One region of the Janthinobacterium sp. JF4 genome, then DNA from elsewhere that is predicted to be linked to it. Evidence: predicted binding sites of a transcription regulator. Region 1 holds the regulator's gene; each other region holds the start of a gene.
What was found. Region 1 encodes sigma-54, which starts transcription at its own class of promoters, with help from an activator protein. Its sites were predicted from a motif close to TGGCANGNAANCTGCTTT; they were not measured.

Region 1 (7,759 bases):
CCGGCCAGGTTCAGCAGCACGAAGCCGAACTCGCCCGCCTGCGCCAGTCCCAGTCCTGTGCGCAAGGCCACGCCGTTGCTGGACCCGAACAGCCGGGCCAGGCCCGCGATCAGGGCGAATTTCAGGAGGACGGGGCCGCATAGCAGCAGCAGGACGAGCCACCAGTTCTCCAGCACCACGCGGATATTGAGCAGCATGCCGACGGTGATGAAGAACAGGCCCAGCAGCACGTCGCGGAAGGGCTTGATATCCTCCTCCACCTGATGCTTGAATTCCGTCTCGGAAATGAGCATGCCGGCAACAAACGCGCCCAGGGCCAGCGACAGCCCCGCCCGTTCCGTGATCCAGGCCGCCCCCAGGGTAATTAACAGCAGGTTGAGCATGAACAATTCTTGCGAGCGGCGCTTGGCGACGATGGTGAACCAGCCGCGTACCAGTTTCTGGCCGATGAACAAGAGCAAGATGAGGACGACCAGGGCCTTGCCGCCGGCCCAGGCCAGGGTTTCGGCCAGATTGTCGGAATCGCGCGTGAGGGCGGGAATCAGGATCAGCAGGGGCACCACGGCCAGATCCTGGAACAGCAAAATACCGATGATCTTGCGGCCGTGTTCGCTTTCCAGTTCCAGCCGCTCCGTGAGCATTTTCGAGACGATGGCCGTCGACGACATGGCCAGCGCGCCGCCCAAGGCGAACGCGGCTTGCCAGCTCAGGTGGATGTAGGCGGACAGATAACGGGCGACGAACCAGCCGAAGACGACGGTGGCGATGATGGTGGTGACCACCTGCGCCATGCCAAGGCCGAAGACGATGCGCCGCATGGCGAGGAACTTGGGAAGCGAGAATTCGAGCCCGATGGAAAACATCAGGAAGACGACGCCGAACTCGGCCAGGGTGTGGCTGGCCTCGTTTTCCGCCGCCAGGCCCAGCGCATGGGGCCCGATGACGATGCCAACGGCCAGGTAGCCCAGCATGGGCGGCAAATGCAACATTCTGAAAGCGACCACGCCCAGCACGGCGCTGCCGAGTAACATCAGGGTCAGTTCAAGCGAGGAAAACATGGGTTGCCCGGTGCGGTCAATGGAAATCGTTGTTTGTTGTGACTGGCAAGTTTTTTGCTTTCCTAATTCGTTTATACTTTGGGCATGAGTGTAACCCATGAAAAAACAATGCTGAAAGCTTTTGATCGAATTGACATGCAAGCGACGACCGAGCGCGCCGTCGCGCTGGCCCGCACCACCTTGCAGATCGAGTCCGACGCCATCGTTGCGCTGCATGCGCGCCTGGCCACGGACGACAGCGTGGGCCGCGCCGTGGCGATGCTGCTGCAATGCAAGGGGCGTGTCGTCGTCTCGGGCATCGGCAAATCCGGCCACATCGCGCGCAAGATTGCCGCCACCCTCGCTTCCACCGGCACGCCGGCCCTGTTCGTGCATCCGGCCGAAGCGGCCCATGGCGACCTGGGCATGGTCACCTCGGACGATGCGTTTATTGCCATCTCGTATTCGGGCGAATCGTCGGAACTGATGGCCATCATGCCCGTCGTCAAGCGCATGGGCGGCGTGCTCATTTCCATGACGGGTAAACCGAACTCCAGCCTGGCCCAGCTGGCCGACGTGCACCTGGATATTTCTGTTGAAAAAGAAGCCTGTCCGCTGAACCTGGCGCCGACGGCCAGCACCACCGTCACCCTGGCCCTGGGCGACGCGATCGCCGTGGCCTTGCTCGACTTGCGCGGCTTCAAGGAAGAGGATTTCGCCCGCTCGCATCCGGGCGGCGCCCTGGGCCGCCGCCTGCTCACGCACGTGCATGACGTCATGCGCAGCGGCGAGCAGGTGCCGAAAGTGCCCGTGGAAGCGTCGCTGCTGCAGGCTCTGGAAGAAATGACCCGCAAGGGCATGGGCATGACGGCCGTCGTCGACGCGGACAACCGCCCGGTGGGCGTGTTTACGGATGGCGACTTGCGCCGCATGTTCGAGCGCGTGCAGGATTTCACGCAAGTGGAGATCCGCGACGTCATGCATGCGCAGCCGCGCAGCATCGCGCCCGAACGCCTGGCCGTCGATGCCGTGGCCGTGATGGAGCAGTTCCGCATCAATCAGATGCTGGTCGTCGATGCCGACGGCAAGCTGGTGGGCGCGCTGCATATCCATGATCTGACGCAAGCGAAGGTGATCTGATGGACAGCGTAGCGGACAACCTGGCGCGCGCGGCCAAGGTCAAACTGATGATCTTTGACGTCGATGGCGTGCTCACCGACGGCAGCCTGCATTTCGGCCCGGACGGCGAGATGATGAAAACGTTTAATGTGTATGATGGCCTGGGCATCAAGCTGCTGCAGGAATCGGGCGTGCAGACGGCCATCATCAGCGCGCGCCGCTCGGCCATCACGGCGCGCCGCGCGCAAGACCTGGGCATTACCCATGTGCACCAGGGCGGCCACGACAAGCTGACGCCGTTTCGCGAACTGCTGGCGTTGACGGGCTTGACGGAAGAGCAATGCGGCTATATCGGCGACGACGTCATCGATGCGCCCATCCTGAAACGCGTGGGCTTTGCCGTCAGCGTGCCGGGCGGGCGTCCGGAAGCGCAGGGCCTGGCCCACCATGTGACGCAGGCCGGCGGCGGCCGCGGCGCGGTGCGCGAGATCTGCGAATTCCTGCTGCGCGCCCAGGACAACTATGCGCGCGTCATGGCGCCGTTCCTGGAGTGAGGCGCGCCGCCTCGCCAGTGACCTTTGAAAGAGTGAAGCCCTATGCGTAAGCCAGGAGGCGCCCATCGCTGGCGCATGATTTTTACCGTGCTGGGCGCGGTCGTCGTCGCGTTGGCCAGCTTTTGGCTGCTCGAAGTGATGAACAAGAATAGCCAGGACATCACGGCCAGCAAGCATCTGGATGAGCCCGACTATTTCATCACCAATTTCAGCATGGTGCGCATGGATTTGACAGGCAAGCCCAGCTATATTGTGTCGGGCACCAAGCTCACGCATTATCCGCTGGACGATTCGTCCGATATCGACCAGCCCTTCGTGCGCAAGCTCACGCCCGGCATGCCGCCGTTGAACATGAATGCGGAACTGGCGCATATCGACCAGGACAATACCCGGCTGCAACTGCACCGCAAGGTCGTGATCGACCGCGTGGCCAGTCCGAAGGCGCAGAACCTGACGGTCAGGACGGAAGCGCTGACGGTGTTTCCGGACGAGGAAAGAATGGAAACGGACGTGCCTGTCGATATCCTGACGGGCGCCTCGCGCATCAATGGCATCGGCATGAAGGCCAATAACGCCACCGGCGTGGTGGAAGTGCAGAATGCGCTGCGCATGGTCCTCCCGCCGAAACCGCGCCCGGCCGCGGCGGCAAAATGACAGAACGAAACAAGGAAACCATACTATGAAGAATATCTTGCTGTTGACTCTATTCTCGACCGTTTGCTCGTTGGGCGTGATGGGCGTGGCGCATGCCGAGAAGGCCGATTCCGAGAAGGAAGCCGTCATCACGGCACGCAGTGGCCACGTCGATGACGTCAAGCAGGTGCGTACCCTGACGGGCGACGTCGTGCTGGTCAAGGGGACGCTGACCATGAAGGCGGGCCGGGCCCTGATCACGGAAGACCCGCAAGGCTACCAGTTCATTACCTTCTGGGCCGATCCCGGCAAGCTGGCCACCTTCCGCCAGAAGCGCGATGGCGCGGGCGACCTGTGGGTCGAAGGCGAAGCGGAGCGCGTGGAATACGACAACAAGACGGAAGTGGTGAAACTGTTTTCCAAAGCCAAGCTGACGCGCCTGGAAGGCACGAAAGTGACCGACGTGGCCAATGGCGCCTTCATCTCGTATGACAGCCGCAAGGAAGTGTTTGCGATGGAAAATTCCGATAGCGGCACCAGCACCGCCGATGGCGGCAGCGTGCGCATGGTGATCCAGCCGAAGACCAAGGCGCCGGCGGCGGAGAAAGCGCCGGCCACGCCTGCGCCAGGAAAGAAATAATGGACAATACACGTTGCGGCAGCACCCTGATCGTTCGCGGGCTGCAAAAAACCTATGGCAAGCGGCAAGTCGTGCATGATGTCTCGCTGCAAGTCGAATGCGGCGAAGTGGTGGGGCTGCTGGGCCCGAACGGCGCCGGCAAGACCACCTCGTTCTACATGATCGTCGGCCTGGTGCCGTCCGACGGCGGCAGCATCGATATCAGCGGCGTGGACATCTCCAGCCTGCCGATCCACCGCCGCGCGCAGATGGGCCTGTCCTACCTGCCGCAGGAAGCATCCGTCTTCCGCAAGCTGACGGTGGAAGACAATATCCGCGCCGTGCTGGAGATCCAGACCGTCGAAGGCCGTCCTTTGACGAAGGCCGAGATCGAGGAGCGGCTGGATAAATTGCTGGCCGACTTGCAGATTGAAAAGCTGCGTGAGAACCAGGCGCTGTCGCTGTCCGGCGGCGAGCGCCGCCGCGTGGAGATCGCCCGCGCGCTGGCCACCGATCCCCGTTTCGTGCTGCTCGACGAACCGTTCGCCGGTGTCGACCCGATCGCCGTGATCGAAATCCAGCGCATCGTGCGCTTCTTGAAGGAGCGCAATATCGGCGTGCTGATCACCGATCATAATGTGCGCGAGACGCTGGGTATTTGCGACCGTGCCTACATCATCAACCAGGGCTCGGTGCTGGCGTCGGGACGCCCCGACGACATCATCGCGAACGAGTCGGTACGCCGGGTCTATCTGGGCGAACACTTCCGTATGTAAGCCAATGAAACAATCATTGCAGCTGCGCACTTCGCAGCACCTGGCACTGACGCCGCAGTTGCAGCAATCGATACGCCTGTTGCAATTGTCTACCCTGGAATTGCACCAGGAACTAGAGCAATTGCTGACGGACAATCCCTTGCTCGAACGCCTGGACGATCCGCTCGACCGTTCGCTGCGCCTGCTGTCCGACGGCGCCTTGAGTTCCACGGCCGCGCCGGCCGAAGCGCCGCCCCAGCCGCCAAGCCAGGAGGCGCCTGCGGCGCCGGCCGAAGCGGAAACCTTTGACGGCGAGGCGGGCGAGGGCCCGGCCGCCGCGGACGGCGGCGACAGCGACTGGAGCGAGGCGAGCCGGGGCAAGGCGCCCGACGACGAAGATTCGCGCCCGCAATTGGAGGCCCATCACTGCACCCTGCGCGAACACCTGATGGAGCAGATGCGCGTGACGGTGCTCGAATTGCGCGACCGCGCGCTGGTCGAGCTGATCATCGACGCGCTCGACGACAATGGCTACCTGGAAGAGTCGCTCGACGACATCCTGGCGCGCCTGCCGGAAGAGCTGGAAATCGACGCCGACGAGATGCGCACGGCTTTGTCTCTCTTGCAAAGTTTCGATCCCCCGGGCGTGGGCGCGCGCAATGCGTCCGAATGTCTGGCGCTGCAAATCAAGCGCTTGCCGCACATCGCCATGGTGACGCGCCGCATGGCCCTCGTCATCGTGGAAAAGCACCTGGCCTGGTTTGCCCAGCGCGACTTCAACAAGCTGAAAAAAGCCCTCGACTGCGACGATGAAGACTTGCGCGAAGCGCAGACGGTGATTCGCCAATGCAACCCGCATCCGGGCGCCGTGTTCGCCTCGGACGTGTCCGATTACGTGGTGCCCGACGTCGTCGTCAAGCGCGCGCGCAACGGCTGGCAAGTCACCCTGAACAACGACGTCATGCCGCGCCTGCGCGTCAACGCCATGTACGCCAACTTGCTCAAGCAGGGCAAGGGCGAGGGCGCGATGGGCGCACAGTTGCAGGAAGCCAAGTGGCTGATCAAGAATATGCGCCAGCGCTTCGACACGATCCTGCGCGTGGCGCAGGCGATAGTAGAAAGACAAAAGAACTTTTTCTCGCATGGGGCCGTTGCCATGCGCCCCCTTGTGCTCCGTGAAATAGCTGATACACTGGGTTTACACGAGAGTACTATCTCGCGGGTAACAACTCAAAAGTACATGCTGACCCCGCACGGCATGTTCGAGTTGAAATATTTCTTTGGTAGCCACGTCGCCACCGAAGCGGGGGGCGAAGCGTCATCGACGGCGATACGGGCATTGATCGTGCAACTGACAGGAGCAGAAGACCCTAAAAATCCTTTATCCGACAGTAAGATTGCGGACATGCTGGGGGAACAAGGCATGGTGATTGCGCGACGTACTGTTGCCAAATACCGGGAAGCATTGAAAATTCCGCCAGTGAGCCTGCGTAAGTGTTTGTAAGTTTTTTTCGGTTCCTCTGCGGGCCGGATAGGATGGACCGCACGAACCCGATCATCTTTAGGAGTGTGTATGAATCTCACCATCAGCGGACATCATCTCGAAGTGACACCAGCCATCCGTGAATACGTACAAACGAAGCTGGAGCGCGTGAAACGTCATTTCGATCAAGTCATCGATATTGCCGTGATTCTGACCGTGGATAACCTCAAAGAGAAAGAAAAACGTCAAAAGGCCGAAGTCAACCTGCGCCTGAGTGGCAAAACTGTCTATGTGGAAAGCTTGGCGCACGACCTGTATGCCGCCATCGATACCCTGATCGACAAGCTCGATAGGCAAGTGATGAAGTACAAAACCAAAGTGCAAGGGCACGGTAAAGAGGCGATCAAGCATCTGCCAGACAACTCAGAGGAAGACGCCGTCGTCGCCGTCTAAGGCCACCCGCTTCCAGCAGTTGTGATCAACTAAGGGCGCACATTGCGCCCTTTTTTGCGCCTGGACCTGTTGAACGCAATCTTCCCCGCGCAGGCGCTAGAATGTCCTCCACTCTTACTTCTTTTCATTTTGCCATGAGCGACTTCGTCCAGACCTCCATCCGACACCGTACCGGGCATATCGTGCTCGACCGTCCGAAAGCCTTCAATTCCCTGTCGCTGGAGATGGTGCGCGCCCTGAGCGCGGCCCTGCTGGCCTGGCGCGACGATCCGCAGGTGGACGCCGTCGTCATCCGATCCAGCAGCGACAAGGCTTTGTGCGCCGGCGGCGACATCCGTTTCTTTTACGATGCGGGCCTGGCCACGCCGCAAGGCGGCAGCGCCTTGCTGGAAGATTTCTTTACGGAAGAATATGCGCTCAACCATCTCATTCATTTCTATCCGAAACCGTATATCGCCGTGATGGATGGCGTGGTGATGGGCGGCGGCATGGGCGTGGCGCAAGCCGGGCCTGGCAACCGACTGCGCATCGTCACGGGCCGCACGCGCATGGCCATGCCGGAAGTCAATATCGGCCTGTTTCCCGACGTGGGCGGCAGTTATTTCCTGTCTCGCCTGGCCGGTCAACTGGGCCTGTACCTGGGCTTGACGGGCTTGACGATCAACGCGGCCGATGCGCTGTACACGGGCCTGGCCGATGTCTACCTGCCCGAGGCGCAGATGGGAGCGCTGCTGGCCCTGTTCGAATCGACGCCGGGCGAGGCCTTGCCGGTGGCCATCAAGGCGCTGGCGGCGCCGTTCCAGGCCGAGGCGGGCGTTTCTGCCCTGGCCACGGCGCGCGCGGCGCTGGACCGCCATTTCGGCGCCCCTTCCGTGGCCGCCATCATGGCTTCGCTGGCACAGGACGACAGCGGGTTCGCCGCCAGGGCCCTGGCGGCCATGCGCCTGCGTTCGCCGCTGATGATGTCGGTGACCCTGGAATTGCTGCAGCGTGGCGCCCACCTGGGTGTGGCCGATTGCCTGCGCATGGAGCGCACGGTGGTGCGCCACAATTTCGCGCATGGCGAAGTGCTCGAAGGCGTGCGCGCGCTGGTGGTGGACAAGGAC
Region 2 (7,759 bases), on a different contig from region 1:
GCAAAGTCGGGATAGGGAAAAGCGTGCGCTGCCAGCACGGGCTGGTGACGTTGCAGGGCAGTGTGGCTGGCGCGCGCGGCAAAATGCGCGCAGACCTCGAGCAAGCTGTGGGCGGGATAGATGCAGGCATCGCTGACGAGAGCGGCCTCGTCCGCGTTCGCCTGCGGCAGGATGAAGGCGCGTGGCGCGCCCGACTGGCTGCGCTGCATGGCAAAGGTCATGGCCAGGGCGCCGCGGATGGGGCGCAACTGGCCTGACAGCGACAGTTCGCCCGCGAATTCATAGTGGTGTAATTGGTCGCCCGGCAACTGGCCGGAGGCGGCGAGTATGCCCAGCGCAATGGGCAGGTCGAAGCGGCCAGATTCTTTGGGCAAGTCTGCCGGCGCCAGATTGGCCGTGATGCGCCGCGCCGGCATCTCAAAGCCGCAGTTTTGCAGCGCGGCACGAACGCGGTCGCGCGATTCCTTCACTTCCGTATCCGGCAGGCCGACAATCGTAAACGAGGGCAAGCCATTGGCAAGGTGGACTTCGACACTTACCTCGGGCGCCTCCATGCCGGCCAGGGCGCGGCTTTTCAGGACGGCCAGGCTCATCAGAATCCCCTGTAGCGCGGGCGCGCGCAGGATCAGTCTAGCGCTTGAACAGGAATGAGGCTTGAGGTATGCCAGCAAGGCCGCCGATGACGGCGCCCTGCCTGCACAGCGGTTCAGGCTGTTGGATCGTTCAGGCGCGTTTCCAGTTCGATCAGGCGCAATTCCAGTGCGTCCAGCTTGGCGCGGGTCTTGGCCAGCACTTGCGCCTGGATATCGAATTCCTCGCGCGTGACGAGGTCCAGGCGGGCGAAGCCCTGGGTCATCATCGATTTCACGTTTTTCTCGATATCCTTGGCAGGCGAGTTTTCGATGGCTTGATGGATCTTGCCTTGCAAGTCGTTAAAGAAGGTATTCATGTCCATGGTCAGTCCTTTTATGGTGCGGCCTGTGCATCGCACCATTGCGGTGCACAGCGGCGTTAATCTGGTGCGAAACTGGGCGGTTCATCCTGCTTTGGCAGCCCATACCCGCATGTCCACAGGCTTGCAGGGTATGTGTGGCCGGAAACGCCCCTGTCAAGGTGGCAAGAGAGCTGGCACGTATTCTGCTAAAGAAGGTATGAACGCTTTGTGATCTCCAGCCAAGATTTTAAACCTCAACCGCTTTAAAAGTTCAATAAAAGGGAATCGCCATGAAGAATCTGTCCAAGAACATGACTTTAGCTGCAGCGTTGACGCTGGCCATGACCGCCTTGTGCGGCAGCGCCATGGCCCAGGATGCAGTGGCGGCGCCTGCTGCGGCCGAAGCCGTACCTGATAACGTGGTGAGCTACAACGTGGCGCTGACCAGCGATTACCGTTACCGCGGTATCTCGCAAAGCCGCTTGAAACCGGCCATCAGCGGCGGTGCCGACTATACCCATAACCCGACGGGCCTGTATGTGGGCACCTGGCTGTCGAGCATCAAATGGATCAAGGACGGTGGCGGCGATACGAATCTGGAATGGGATATCTACGGCGGCAAACGGGGCGAGATCAGCAAGGATTTTACCTATGACGTGGGCGGCCTGTACTATTTCTATCCATCGAATGGACTGAGCACCAATGCGAACACCTTCGAGCTGTACGGCCAGCTCGGTTATGGCCCGCTGTACATCAAGTACTCGCACTCGACCACCAATCTGTTCGGCGTTGCCGACAGCAAGAACAGCGGCTACCTCGACGTGGGCGGCAACTTCGACCTGATCGACGGCTACATCATGAACGTGCACGTGGGGCGCCAGAAGGTCGAGCACAACGACGCCCTCAGCTACAACGATGTCAAGATCGGCGTGACCAAGGACTTCGGCATGGCCACCGTTTCCCTGGCTGCGGTCAAGGCCAACATCACGTCGCTGGCACCGAATGGCAAGAATCTGGCGAAATCCGGTCTCGTGCTGACCGTATCCAAAACCTTTTAAGCGAGACTGCCATGAAAATGATTACTGCAATCATTAAACCGTTCAAACTGGACGAAGTACGCGAAGCCTTGTCGGCTATCAATGTGCAAGGCATTACCGTCACCGAAGTGAAGGGTTTCGGCCGCCAGAAAGGACACACGGAACTCTACCGTGGTGCCGAGTATGTCGTCGATTTCTTGCCAAAGACCAAGATTGAAGCGGCCGTTGATGACGCCATTGTCGACCAGGCCATCGAAGCGATCGAAGGTGCCGCGCGTACCGGTAAAATCGGTGATGGCAAGATTTTCGTCTACAACCTGGAACAGGTCATCCGCATCCGTACCGGTGAAACCGGCAACGAAGCGCTCTAAGGGGAATATTGATGCAAAAAAATATAACAAAATTGCTCGCCGGGATAGCCTGCCTGTGCGCGTTTGGCCTTGCCTCGCCGAGCTTTGCCGATGCGCCCGCCAAGACGGAGGCGGCCACGACCACGGCCGTTGCCGCTCCCGCCGTGACGCCGGTGCCTGATGCAGCAGCACCGGCGGCTGTCGCTCCGGCCGCTGCAGCACCAGCCGCTGCCCCTGTCGCCAACAAGGGCGACACCAGTTTCATGATGATCAGCACCTTGCTGGTGATCCTGATGACGATCCCCGGCCTGGCCCTGTTCTACGGTGGCCTGGTGCGCTCGAAAAACATGCTGTCGGTGCTGATGCAAGTGTTCATGGTGTTCGCGCTGGTCATCGTGCTGTGGTGTATCTACGGTTACTCGATCGCCTTCACGGAAAAAACCGCCTTCTTCGGTGGCTTCGACCGCCTGTTCCTGAATGGTATCTGGGACCCGGCCAAAGGCACGTTTGCCGCCGCCGCCACCTTCAGCAAGGGCGTCGTCATTCCCGAGTTCGTCTTTGTCGCGTTCCAGGGCACGTTTGCCGCCATCACCTGCGCGCTGATCGTCGGCGCCTTTGCCGAGCGCGCCAAATTTTCCGCCGTGCTGGCCTTCGTCGTACTGTGGTTCACGTTCGCCTACCTGCCAGCGGCCCACATGGTCTGGTTCTGGACGGGACCTGACCTGATCACCAGCGCCGCCACCTCGGCCAGCGAAGCCCTGAAGGCAGGCTGGATCTGGCAAAAAGGCGCGCTGGACTTTGCCGGCGGCACCGTGGTGCACATCAACGCCGCTGTCGCCGGCCTGGTGGGCGCCATCATGATCGGCAAGCGCGTCGGCTACGGCCGTGAGTCGATGGCGCCGCATTCGCTGACGATGACCATGATAGGCGCATCCTTGCTGTGGGTGGGCTGGTTCGGTTTCAATGCCGGTTCCTCGCTGGAAGCGGGCGACGTGGCTGCCCTGGCCTTCGTCAATACCTTGCTGGCAACGGCTGCCGCCACCCTGTCGTGGGTGTTTGGCGAGTGGATCAGCAAAGGCAAGCCATCGATGCTCGGTGGCGCGTCTGGCGCCGTGGCCGGCCTGGTGGCGATCACTCCGGCGGCCGGCTTTGTCGGCCCGATGGGCGGCCTGGTCATCGGCTTGCTGGCCGGTGTCGTCTGCCTGTGGGGCGTGAATGGCCTGAAACGCCTGATCGGCGCCGACGATTCGCTCGACGTGTTCGGCGTGCATGGCGTGGGCGGTATCCTCGGTGCCTTGCTGACGGGTGTGTTTGCTGCGCCACAACTGGGCGGCCAGGGCGTTTTCGACTATGTGACCAACAAGATGTCGGCGGATCCGTATTCGATCGGCCACCAGGTGTGGGTGCAGGCGCAAGCGGTCGGCACCACCATCCTCTGGTCTGCCATCGTCTCCGTCACCGCCTATAAACTGGTCGACATCGTCATCGGCTTGCGCGTACCGGAAGAAGAGGAGCGCGAAGGCCTCGATATCACCAGCCACGGCGAGCAGGCGTATCATGGCTAAATAGCAATTATCTGGCATGCCAGCGCCCCGGCGCGGCATGTCCGGCTGGAAAAGGCATCTCATCGAGGTGCTTTTTTTTCGTTGTGGGAATGTAAAAGGTCTTTAAAACAAGGCTTTTGCCCCGATTTGGGGTACTTACACGGTAATATAGTCGGCAGTTCTGTGTGCTTTTTTGAATACTGCACATAATTTAAGGATGTAACTATGGTTCCCCATCTCGTCACGGCCCTGACCGGACCGCTGCTCGACCTCGAAAAAAAGATTCTGGCCGCGACGCCGGCCATTGAGCGCTGGTTTCGCATGGAGTGGCAAGAGCACACGCCGCCCTTCTATTGCTCGGTAGACTTGCGTAATGCCGGCTACAAGCTGGCGCCCGTCGATACCAATCTGTTTCCTGGCGGTTTCCATAACCTGGCCACGGAAATGCTGCCCTTGTCCGTGCAGGCGGCCATGGCCGCCATCGACAAGTATTGCCCGGACGCCCGCAACCTGCTGATCGTGCCGGAATTGCACAACACCACGCCGCAGTACCTGCAGAACGTGGCGCGATTGATGCAAATCTTCCGCCAGACGGGGCTGCACGTGCGCTTCGGCTCCTGGTCGCCCGAGATCACTCAGCCGACACCCTTGGCGTTGCCAGATGGCAACATGCTCGTCATCGAGCCGCTCGTGCGCCTGAACAATGGCCGCCGCCTGGGCTTGAAGGATTTCGACCCGTGCACGATTCTGCTGAATAACGACTTGTCGGACGGCATCCCCGATATCTTGCAAAATATTCATGAGCAAAGCCTGCTGCCGCCCTTGCATGCGGGCTGGGCCTTGCGCCGCAAGAGCAACCACTACACGGCTTACGATGAAGTGGTGAAAAAATTCGGCAAGATGATCGATGTCGATCCGTGGATGCTCAATCCTTTCCACGCCAAGTGCAGCGACGTGAATTTCCAGGAAGGCGAGGGCGAAGATGCGCTGGCCGCCAGCGTCGATGTGCTGCTGGCCAAGATCCGCAAGAAATACAAGGAATACGGCATCAAGGAAAAGCCGTTCGTCATCGTCAAGCCCGATGCGGGCACGTATGGCACGGGCATCATGACGGTGCGCGACGCCAGCGAAGTGCGCGACTTGTCGCGTAAGCAGCGCGACAAGATGTCCATCGTCAAGGACGGTAAAGTCGTCACCGACGTGATCATCCAGGAAGGCGTGCCGACCTTTGAAAGCATCAAGGATGCCGTGGCCGAACCGGTCGTCTACATGATCGACCGCTACGTGGTGGGCGGTTTTTACCGCGTGCACGCGGAGCGTGGCGTGGACCAGAACCTGAACGCGCCCGGCTCGCAATACGTGCCGCTGGCATTTGCCCAGCAGCATGCCGTGCCGGACTTGAAGGCCAAGCCGGGCACGGCCGCGCCGAACCGCTTCTATGTGTATGGCGTGGTGGCGCGCCTGGCCTTGCTGGCCGCGTCGCTGGAAATGGAGCGCACGGACCCGAATCCCGAGGTGTACTGATCCCTCCCTGCAGCTTGCCGGGCGCGGCGACTACCGCGCCTGGCGATCTCGGCTAGAATCAAGCATTCCTTATCCAGGCTCCCCGATTGGACGCACCATGAAAATTGCATTCCTTGCCGACCCGCTGGCAGGCTTCAAGACTTACAAAGATTCCACCTTCGCCATGATGCGCGAGGCGGCCAAACGCGGCCATGCCGTGTATGCCTTCGAACAAAAGGACATGGCGCTGGAAGAGGGCATCGTTACGGCACTGGTCAAACACATCGAGCTGACGGGCGACGAACACGACTGGTACAAGGTGGTCTCCACCGAAGAAGTGCGCCTGTCGACCCTGGACGCCATCATCGAGCGCAAGGATCCGCCGTTCGACATGGAATATGTGTACGGCACGTATTTGCTGGAACTGGCGGAAAAGCAGGGCGCCTGCGTCTTCAACAAGCCGTCCGCCATCCGCGACAACAATGAAAAGCTGGCCATTGCCCAGTTTTCCGAATTCACCTCGCCGACCCTGGTGACGTCGAACGAAGCACGCCTGCGCGCCTTCCACGCCAAGCACCAGGACGTCATCTTCAAGCCGCTCGACGGCATGGGTGGCACGGGCATCTTCCGCGTCAAGGCCGATGGCCTGAACCTGGGTGCCATCATCGAGACCTTGAGCGAGAACGGCGCGCAAACCATCATGGCGCAGCGGTTTATCGCCGACATCGTCAAGGGCGACAAGCGCATCCTCGTCATCGGCGGCAAGCCGGTGCCGTTTTCGCTGGCGCGCATCCCGCAGGCGGGCGAAGTACGGGGCAACCTGGCCGCCGGCGGCACGGGCGTGGCGCAGCCATTGACGGCGCGCGACCTGGAAATCGCTGAAAAGCTGGGCCCGATCCTGGCCGCGCGTGGCCTGATGCTGGTAGGATTGGACGTGATCGGCGACTATCTGACGGAAGTCAACGTCACCAGCCCGACCTGCTTCCAGGAAATCATGCAGCAGACGGGTTTTGACGTGGCCGCCATGTTTGTCGACGCCGTCGAGCAGGGCGTTGCGCAAACGCAGCAGCGCTAAAAGGTGAAATGACTATGGTAGGGATTTTGCTCATGACACATGCACCGCTGGGACAGGCATTCATCGCCGCTTGCGCGCATGTGTTTCGGGGGCCAACGGAACGTTTTGAAGCCATCGACGTCGTCGCCGACCAGGATCTGGCGGAAGTGCAAAAGCTGGCGTCGGACGCCATCTGCCGCCTCGACGACGGCTCCGGCGTGCTGGTGATTACCGACGTGAAGGGCGGCACGCCGTCGAACTGCTGCAACAAGCTGGCCGATGCAGGCCGGGTGGAAGTCATCGCCGGCATCAGCCTGCCGATGCTGCTGCGCGCCATCACGTATCGCCGCGACACGCTCGACGTGGTGGTGGAGATGGCGCTGGCCGGTGCGCAAAGCGGCGCCGTGCGCGTCGATAACCGCATTCGCGTGGGCGAGTAAAGAGTGACATGGCCGCCGCCCTGAAGGCGGCGGGTTTTATAGGCAAGGGCTGGCAATAATGCAGTGCATTCAGGGATAGAGACCATACAAAAATGATTCAAAGAGAACTCGAAATCATCAACAAGCTGGGACTGCACGCACGCGCCTCCGCCAAATTTACCCAGCTCGCAGCCAAGTTCAAGAGCGACGTCTGGCTGACCCGCAACGCGCGCCGCATCAACGCCAAGTCCATCATGGGTGTGATGATGCTGGCCGCCGGCAAGGGCGCGAAAGTGACCCTGGAAGCCGAGGGCGATGATGAGCTGGCATGTGTCGATGCCCTCACCGCCCTGATTAATGACAGGTTTGGCGAAGGCGAGTAATGCCCGCCGAACGCAGCCGCAGCCGCATTCCGACAGGTCATCCCATGGCATCTTTCACGCTCCACGGCATCCCGGTTTCCCGCGGCATCGCCATTGGCCGCGCGCACCTGCTGGCGCCGGCCGCCCTTGACGTCAAACATTACCTGGTCGCCCAGGAACAGATCGAAGCCGAAGTCCAGCGTTTGCAAAACGCCATCGCCGCCGTCCACAAGGAACTGCAAACCCTGTGGAACGAGTTGCCGAAAGACGCGCCCACGGAACTGGGCGCCTTCATCGACGTGCACGCGCTGATCCTGTCCGATCCGATGATTTCCGAAGCGCCGCTCGACATCATCCGCTCGCGCCACTACAACGCCGAATGGGCGCTGCTGACGCAGATCGATGAATTGTCGGCCCAGTTCGACGAAATCGAAGACCCGTACCTGCGCGAACGCAAGGCCGACATCCAGCAGGTGGCCGAACGCGTCTTGAAAGTCTTGCTGGGCACCGAGCAGCTGTTGCCCAAGGCCGCCGCCGAAGATGAATTGATGGCGCA
Region 3 (7,759 bases), on a different contig from region 1:
ACCAGCTGCGTAGGCACCACCGGATTGACCAGCGCCGGGTCGCCGCCCTGGGCCGCGATGGCGTCGCGCAGGCCGGCCAGGTCGACCAGGGCAGTCTGGCCCAGGATGTCATGGCAGACGACACGGGCGGGGAACCACGGAAAATCGAGGTCGCGGCGGCGCTCGATGAACTGGCTCAGCGAAGCGTTCAGTGTCGCCGGATCGCAGCGGCGCACAAGGTTCTCGGCCAGCACGCGCGAGGTGTAGGGCAAGGTGGCGTAGGCGCCTGGCTGGATCGCATCGACGGCGGCGCGCGTGTCGAAGTAGTCTAGCTGGGTGCCTGGCAAGGATTTGCGGTACAGGGTATTCATCGTCGTAACCATTATTTGCGGTCCTTGATCGGCACGAATTCCAGGTCTTCCGGGCCCACGTAATTGGCGCTCGGGCGGATGATCTTGTTATCGATGCGCTGCTCGATGATGTGGGCGGCCCAGCCCGAGGTGCGCGAGATGACGAACAGCGGCGTAAACATCGCCGTCGGCACGCCCATCATGTGGTACGACACGGCCGAGAACCAGTCCAGGTTCGGGAACATGTTCTTGATTTCCCACATGACCGATTCCAGGCGCTCGGCGATATCGAACATTTTCGTGGAACCGGCTTCCTGCGACAGCGAACGAGCCACTTCCTTGATGACCACGTTGCGCGGGTCCGAGATCGTGTAGACGGGGTGGCCGAAGCCGATCACCACTTCCTTGTTGGCCACGCGCTCGCGGATGTCCGCTTCCGCTTCATCGGCGTTGTCGTAGCGTTTCTGGATATCCAGCGCCACTTCATTCGCGCCGCCGTGTTTCGGGCCGCGCAGCGCGCCGATGGCGCCCGTGATGGCCGAATGGATGTCCGAACCCGTGCCGGCGATGACGCGGCTGGTGAAGGTCGAGGCGTTGAATTCGTGTTCCGCGTACAGAATCAGCGAGGTGTGCATGGCTTTTTCCCACGACGCCGATGGTTTTTCGCCATGCAGCAGGTGCAGGAAGTGGCCGCCGATCGAATCGTCGTCCGTTTCCACTTCGATGCGCTTGCCGTTATGGCTGTAGTGGTACCAGTACAGCAGCATCGAGCCGAACGACGCCATCAGGCGGTCGGCGATGTCGCGCGCGCCCGGCGCGTTATGGTCGTCTTTTTCCGGCAGGGTGCAGCCCAGCACGGACACGCCCGTGCGCATCACGTCCATCGGGTGGGCGGCGGCCGGCAGCGCTTCCAGCGCCGATTTCACTGCCGACGGCAGGCCGCGCAAGGATTTCAATTTGGCCTTGTAGCCTTTCAGTTCGGCGGCAGTCGGCAGCTTGCCGTGCACCAGCAGGTAGGCGATTTCCTCGAACTCGCAGCTGTCGGCCACGTCCAGGATGTCATAGCCGCGGTAGTGCAAATCGTTGCCGGTCTTGCCGACCGAGCACAGCGCCGTATTGCCGGCGGTGACGCCGGACAGGGCGACGGATTTTTTAGGCTTGAAAGTGGCGGCTTGCGGTGCGTTCATTGATTTCTCCAAAAATTGACTAGTCTCGGTTGCATCACTGCGGGGCCGGCATGCGGCCCCTGCTTCTTTACTTTTCTTTACTTATTTCTTTTGCGCGGCGAACAGCGCATCGAGCCTTTGCTCGAAGTCGTGGTAATTGATCGATTCATACAGTTCCATGCGCGTCTGCATGGTGTCGAGCACGTTCTTTTGCGTGCCATCGCGGCGCAGCGCGCGGTAGACGTTGTCGGCCGCCTTGTTCATGGCGCGGAATGCCGACAGCGGATACAGGGCCAGGCCCACGTGGGCGCTGCGCAGTTCGTCCAGGGTGAACAGCGGCGTGGAACCGAATTCCGTGATGTTGGCCAAAATCGGCACATTGACGGCCTTGGCAAACGTGGCGTACATCTCCAGGTCGGTGATGGCTTCCGGGAAGATCATGTCGGCGCCCGCCTCGACGCAGGCGACGGCGCGCTCCAGTGCCGCTTCCAGGCCATCGACGGCCAGCGCATCGGTGCGCGCCATGATGACGAAGTTCGGGTCCGTGCGCGCGTCGACGGCCGCCTTGATGCGGTCGACCATTTCTTCCTTGCTGACGATTTCCTTGCCAGGACGGTGGCCGCAGCGCTTGGCGCCCACCTGGTCTTCGATGTGCAGGCCGGCAGCGCCGAACTTGATCATCGATTTCACGGTGCGCGCCACGTTGAAGGCGGAGGAACCGAAGCCCGTGTCGGCGTCGACCAGCAGCGGCAGGTCGCACACGTCGGTGATGCGGCGGATATCGGTCAGCACGTCGTCCAGGCTGGAAATGCCCAGGTCCGGCAAGCCCAGCGAGCCGGCCGCGACGCCGCCGCCGGACAAATAGATGGCTTTATAGCCGGCGCGCTTGGCCAGCAAGGCGTGGTTGGCGTTGATGGCGCCGACCACTTGCAACGGGGATTCTTCCTGGACGGCCTTGCGGAATGCGGCACCTGCGGAGTATTGAGTCATGTGTTCACCTTATGGGTTTCGGATGGTCCCGAATGTTTCACGGAGTGGCTATGAGCATCAGTATTGCAAATGCCGTGCCAGGCCAGCGCTGCGCTGCGGAAAACCCGTGACGGCAGAGTGAAAACAGGGGCTGAGGCGCCAGCCAGCGCTGCCCCCTGGGCTGTCCCGCCAGGCAACAGCAATGTCACGTTTGGCGTCAAAAACGTTTCAATATTGTTTCATGCAATCCATTTTGAAACATTTCGTGGAACATGCAACAGGCGGCAGGACGCGCAATAAAAACAGCCGGCGGGCGCCGGCTGAGGAATACAACGGAAACGACAAGACCAAACTAGGCCAGGCGTACCAGCGGATTGGCGATGATGTTGTCGATCTGGCGCACGGCTTCCTCGCAGGCGGCGGCAATGGCGCCGTCCTCGTCGTCGCGCACGAACTGCATGGTCGAGCCTTCGAACACTTCCAGGCCTTCCGCGGTGGCGCGTTCGATGTCGCAACTGGCTGACCATTTGCCGTCGGTAGTGGGCACGGCCAGGGGAACGATTTCCCAGCCTTTATAGTGAATTTTAGAACTGTTATCCATGGGGTGCCTCCTTCGTGACTGACTCAATAGTGGAAATCGTAGCATGAAGCGCGACTGGCGGCGATGTGTTTCATGCGCCAGCGCACGGCCAGGCTCACTTTCAGGCTAAACGATTTACGCTGGCTCAAGGGCGCAACAGATTATCCACTTCCGTCCTGGCCACTTGCAGGCCAGCCGTGCAAGCCGTTTCGGGGGCCGCGTAGCCGCCCAGGGTGCGGCTGCGCGTGATCGCCTGCGCTTCCGGCTCACCTTCGCGCTGCAGGCGGTAAGTAAAATCCCATAGATCGTCGTTATCCTTTTGCGGGGTCACGGAAATGGTAAAACCGCGGTACTGTTCGCTGCGTGCAGTGATATCGTTCATGAATTCCTCCTTGGAAGAGTGAGGTTAGCACGCGGCAAGACACAGGGTGCGCACGGTAGTCGCGTGCCTGGCCTGGCTGCTTATCTGTTTTTCGCATGTCAAATGTGAATTCGCAGCATTTTTTTAGCGAACTCTGGCGATATAATGCCATTCCCTTGCCCGTCCCCTGCCGCCGCGATGACCCCACAAATCCAAGCCTTCCTCGACCCCGCCACCGCCACCGTCACCTATGTCGTGTACGAGGCCGATGGCCGGGACTGCGCCATCATCGATTCCGTGCTCGACTACGACCCGAAGGCGGGCCGCACGTCCACCACCTCGGCCGACAAGGTGATCGCCTTCGTGCGCGAACACGGCTTGCACTGCCGCTGGCTGCTGGAAACCCACGCGCATGCCGATCACCTGTCCGCCGCGCCCTACCTGCAGCAGCAGCTGGGCGGCGACGTGGCCATCGGCGCCGCCATCCAGACGGTGCAGCAGGCGTTCGCCGCCGTCTACCACCAGGACGGCGCCAGGGCCGACGGCTCGCAGTTCGACCAGCTGTTCGCGCCCGACCAGGTGTTTCATATCGGCAAGCTGGAAGTGCGCGCCCTGCACGTGCCAGGCCATACGCCGGCCGACCTGGCGTACCAGATCGGCGACGCCGTGTTTGTCGGCGACACCCTGTTCATGCCGGACGTGGGCTCTGCCCGCTGCGACTTTCCCGGCGGCTCCGCGTCCCTGCTGTACCGCTCGGTGCAGCGCCTGCTGGCACTGCCGCCGCAGACGCGCTTGTTCATGTGCCACGACTACCCGCCCAACGGCCGCGCGCCGCGCTGGGAAGTGACGGTGGCCGAACAGCGCGCCAGCAACATCCACTTGCGCGACGGCATCACGGAAGAACAATTCGTGGCCATGCGCACGGGCCGCGACGCCACCCTGGACATGCCGACCCTGATCCTGCCCGCCATCCAGGTCAACATCAACGCGGGCAAGCTGCCCGAGCCGGAAGACAACGGCGTGCGCTACCTCAAAATACCGCTGAACGCGATCTGATTGCCTCGGGCACTCCCCGCCCATCGCTCCTCCTTTCTTGACACCACGCAAGTCTCACCTCAGGCAATGCGCATACTGTGCAGATTGCCTGAGTTCACTTTGGCGCCGCCTTTTCCTGCTTAACGCTGACGGAGCGCCCGCATGTCGCCCGACCCTACGCTCGATACCAATTGCATCCTGCTCGCCGAAGCGGAAGGCACGACCTTGTTCAGCCATGCGCTTCTGCATGCGGTGACGCGCCTGCCCCGCCCCGGCATCGTCATCTTTGTGCACGGCGTCAATTCCGACGGCGAATGGTATGAGCAGGCGGAACAAGGCCTGTGCCACGGCCTGAATGCGCGCCTGAAGCGCCGCGACGAGGACCTGGTGATCCCCGGTCCGGCCGCCGGAAAAATGCAAGCCGCCACTTACGCACGCGAATTGACGGATGACGGCTTCCTCAATCCCAAGTGCAACGCCACCACCTTCCTGCAGGCGGACGATGCCAATTCGCCCGTGATCCGCTTTCGCTGGGGCTACAAGGCCAACGGCGAAGAGTTGCAGGCATTTGGCGACGGCATCTATCTCAACGAAAAGAATTACTGGGGCGGCGGGCCGTTCGCCAACGGCTGCAGCGCCCTGCCCGATCTGTGGGGCCAGGGCTTGTCGGAGGAACTGTTCCTGTGGATGCATATCCAGCACATGAACCCGACGAATGACCGGCAAGTGTACGCCTGCCCGCCGCGCCCGTATTTCGTGTTTGCCGCCTGGCGCCTGGCGCGTCTAGTACAATCGGTCAGGGCGTGCCAGCACGACGCACCAGTCACCATCGTCTGCCATAGCCAGGGCAATATGGTGGCCATGGCGGCCGCCTTTCTCGGTGAAACGCTGGGCGCTTCCGCCGCGGCTGACAGTTATGTGCTGTGCAACCCGCCCTACAGCCTGCTCGACAGCAATTTTACGGAAAACTGGGTCAGCGGCCATCTGAAGGATGAACATGGCAATACGGGCCGGCAAAAGTATGCGGCACGCACGCAAACCTTGAAAGCGTTTTTCAACATCCTGCGCACCCGTTCGGCAATGCAGCAGGATGCCGCCTTTGTCGACGAATTCAGCGCCAATCGCAAGTCTGAACGCAAGGACAGCTATACGGCCGCGTTCGACCGCGCCGACTACGGCTTGCATGGCTCCACCTATGGCCGGGTCACCCTGCACTTCAATCCGCACGACCAGGTGATTTCGGCCACGCCCGTGCAGGGCATAGGCTGGCGCGGCATGTCGGCGCAGGAAATCGCCGATACGGGCGGCGAAGGCGTCTTCACCCAGCGCGTGTTTGCGCAAAATCACCTTGTCGGCCAGGAAAATGAAAAGGATTACGATATCTGGCAGCGCAATGGCCAGCCACTGACGCCGGACAGCCTCGATTTCTGGCACCCGCGTTCACTGGCCGGCACGCGCATCAACGCCTTGCCGCCCAAGTCCTGGCGGCTGCCGATGAAGGCGCCCAAGCTGCCCGAGGCATTCCTGCCGCGCTCGAAGCGCTTTGCCGACACCAGCGAACAATTTGACGAAGGCTGCGATGCCCCGGCCGACTCCCTGAACAAGGACCGCGCCGCCGAAGCCGATGGCGCGTATGCGCCCTACCGTTCCCAAGGCAAGGGCGATGCGCAAACCGAGGCGGCGCTGCGCTACGAACAGAACGCCATGCTGCGCATGCAGGCCAGGCGCGACGGCTGGGTCGAAAAAGGCAAGCCTGTGACGGCGGTGGACCAGCCGGAGGAGGCTTCCACGAAATTCAATGCCTGGCGCAAGCAGGAAATCCAGAACTACCTGGCCGCCAATATCGACACCCACGCCACCGATCACTCGACCATCATGACCAATCCCGAGCATGCGCAGAAGGCGCTGGCGTATGACGTGGCGGTGGGCGTGTGCATGATCAGGCAGGAGGCGTTGCGCGAATTAAGGGTCGCGGCGGATTGGAGGTTGTTAGAGCCGCTCAATGCCACCGATGATAGCGCCGAATTTTTTGAGTATTACGACAGCGGAGAATTCAAAAAACATCTTTATACAAATGGGCTAACGCCAAAGACAGCCCTGCCAGAAAACCAAAAAGCATCGTTGACGAGCGCCAGAATGCCAAGCCTGCCGACCCTTCCACCAACTTTGCGCTGAGGACTGACGGTGCGTAACCTCATTGCCACGCCGCGCCGGCGACTGGCCCGGGCGCTCGCCGCATCTTTCATAGTCATTTGCCTTGCGCTCTGGCTCAACTGGCCAAGCTATGCAGGTCACCAGACTACCCATTCACCTGGAGAACTCATGAAACAGTTCCTTGCACTGCCCATGCTCGCCGCTTTCTCCCTGTTTGCGCTATTGACGGCCTGCGCCGTGCAACCTGTGCAGAAGGAAGACGATCTCCCAAGAAACACTGCCCATGCTCCCTTCCGGGCACAAGTGGTGGGCCTGCAGTGGCTCAATCCGCTGCAGCGGCTCGACTATCCGACCGAGTGGCAGTTGCTATGGACGTTGGGATTGGCCAAGCCCAACGAAAATGACGATATGGTCAGGACGGATCCCAGGGGTTTCAGCACCCTGCAGGCCGTCGCCCCCATTGCCCACGATCTCGATGGCACGGAAACGTTCAAGGGCTATCACTATAAATATGTGCGAAAATTAACTAGCCTATTTCATGACATTTACTACTCCAGCCCCACCTATTTTTATCGGGTCTATCCCAAGGATCAAAAACAGAACTGGCGCGAACTGGCAGGTATCCGCGTCGAATATGCCCTGCCTGCTGGTAAGTTGGACTCAGAAGAGGCAAAAAACACTACACGCGAACGCATCATCGATACCTTCAACATCGGCAATGTCAATTTCCCCACCCTCTGGACCCGCGCCACCCCGCCCGACGTGCGCATCACCCTCGGCGGCAACAATGCGGGCTTCGTCTCCCTGCAAGCCGCGCTGGCCTACCTGGAAGCGCATCCGCAGCAAACCGTATGGGTCATGAACTGGGACGCGCCGAGCCGGCCGAAAAGCATGCAGATCAATGAAAACCTGGTGCTGCTGGTGCTGGCCGGCCCCGATTACAAGACGGAGCGGGCGGCGCTGGCGTGGATAGGCTATCCGGCCACGAAAAGCGTGGCGGACTTTGAACTGGCCAAGGACCAGCCGCCGCGCGCCGTGCAGGCCTGGCAGGCAGTGTTCGCCGAGGCGGCGCGCCAGGGCGGCAGGACGGCGACCGATATTGGCTACGTCATCCACGACGCCAACAGGACCCTGCCCACCTCCTCCGACCGGCTGGGCCAGCTGG

Region 2: AC54AF_RS17440 (TorF family putative porin) is a predicted target of sigma-54. The motif match lies at 1,127-1,144, and genes of this name have one in related genera.
Region 3: prpB (methylisocitrate lyase) is a predicted target of sigma-54. The motif match lies at 2,548-2,565, and genes of this name have one in related genera.

What each region holds. Positions count from the first base shown of each region.
Region 1 covers NZ_JCAQAV010000002.1:97,684-105,442, reverse strand. The annotation lists gene AC54AF_RS02285 (cation:proton antiporter domain-containing protein) at 1-1,058, opposite strand, end outside; gene AC54AF_RS02280 (KpsF/GutQ family sugar-phosphate isomerase) at 1,143-2,177, shown strand; gene AC54AF_RS02275 (KdsC family phosphatase) at 2,177-2,710, shown strand; gene lptC (LPS export ABC transporter periplasmic protein LptC) at 2,753-3,364, shown strand; gene lptA (lipopolysaccharide transport periplasmic protein LptA) at 3,390-3,983, shown strand; gene lptB (LPS export ABC transporter ATP-binding protein) at 3,983-4,738, shown strand; gene AC54AF_RS02255 (RNA polymerase factor sigma-54) at 4,743-6,221, shown strand; gene hpf (ribosome hibernation-promoting factor, HPF/YfiA family) at 6,291-6,653, shown strand; gene AC54AF_RS02245 (enoyl-CoA hydratase/isomerase family protein) at 6,788-7,759, shown strand, end outside.
Region 2 covers NZ_JCAQAV010000023.1:70,769-78,527, reverse strand. The annotation lists gene AC54AF_RS17450 (YifB family Mg chelatase-like AAA ATPase) at 1-593, opposite strand, end outside; gene AC54AF_RS17445 (accessory factor UbiK family protein) at 707-955, opposite strand; gene AC54AF_RS17440 (TorF family putative porin) at 1,225-1,992, shown strand; gene AC54AF_RS17435 (P-II family nitrogen regulator) at 2,004-2,342, shown strand; gene AC54AF_RS17430 (ammonium transporter) at 2,354-3,886, shown strand; gene gshA (glutamate--cysteine ligase) at 4,091-5,389, shown strand; gene gshB (glutathione synthase) at 5,487-6,443, shown strand; gene AC54AF_RS17415 (PTS sugar transporter subunit IIA) at 6,458-6,862, shown strand; gene AC54AF_RS17410 (HPr family phosphocarrier protein) at 6,955-7,224, shown strand; gene ptsP (phosphoenolpyruvate--protein phosphotransferase) at 7,269-7,759, shown strand, end outside.
Region 3 covers NZ_JCAQAV010000004.1:227,593-235,351, forward strand. The annotation lists gene acnD (Fe/S-dependent 2-methylisocitrate dehydratase AcnD) at 1-350, opposite strand, end outside; gene prpC (bifunctional 2-methylcitrate synthase/citrate synthase) at 362-1,516, opposite strand; gene prpB (methylisocitrate lyase) at 1,598-2,485, opposite strand; gene AC54AF_RS06465 (hypothetical protein) at 2,817-3,065, opposite strand; gene AC54AF_RS06470 (hypothetical protein) at 3,190-3,426, opposite strand; gene AC54AF_RS06475 (MBL fold metallo-hydrolase) at 3,604-4,461, shown strand; gene AC54AF_RS06480 (T6SS effector phospholipase Tle3 domain-containing protein) at 4,603-6,615, shown strand; gene AC54AF_RS06485 (hypothetical protein) at 6,763-7,759, shown strand, end outside.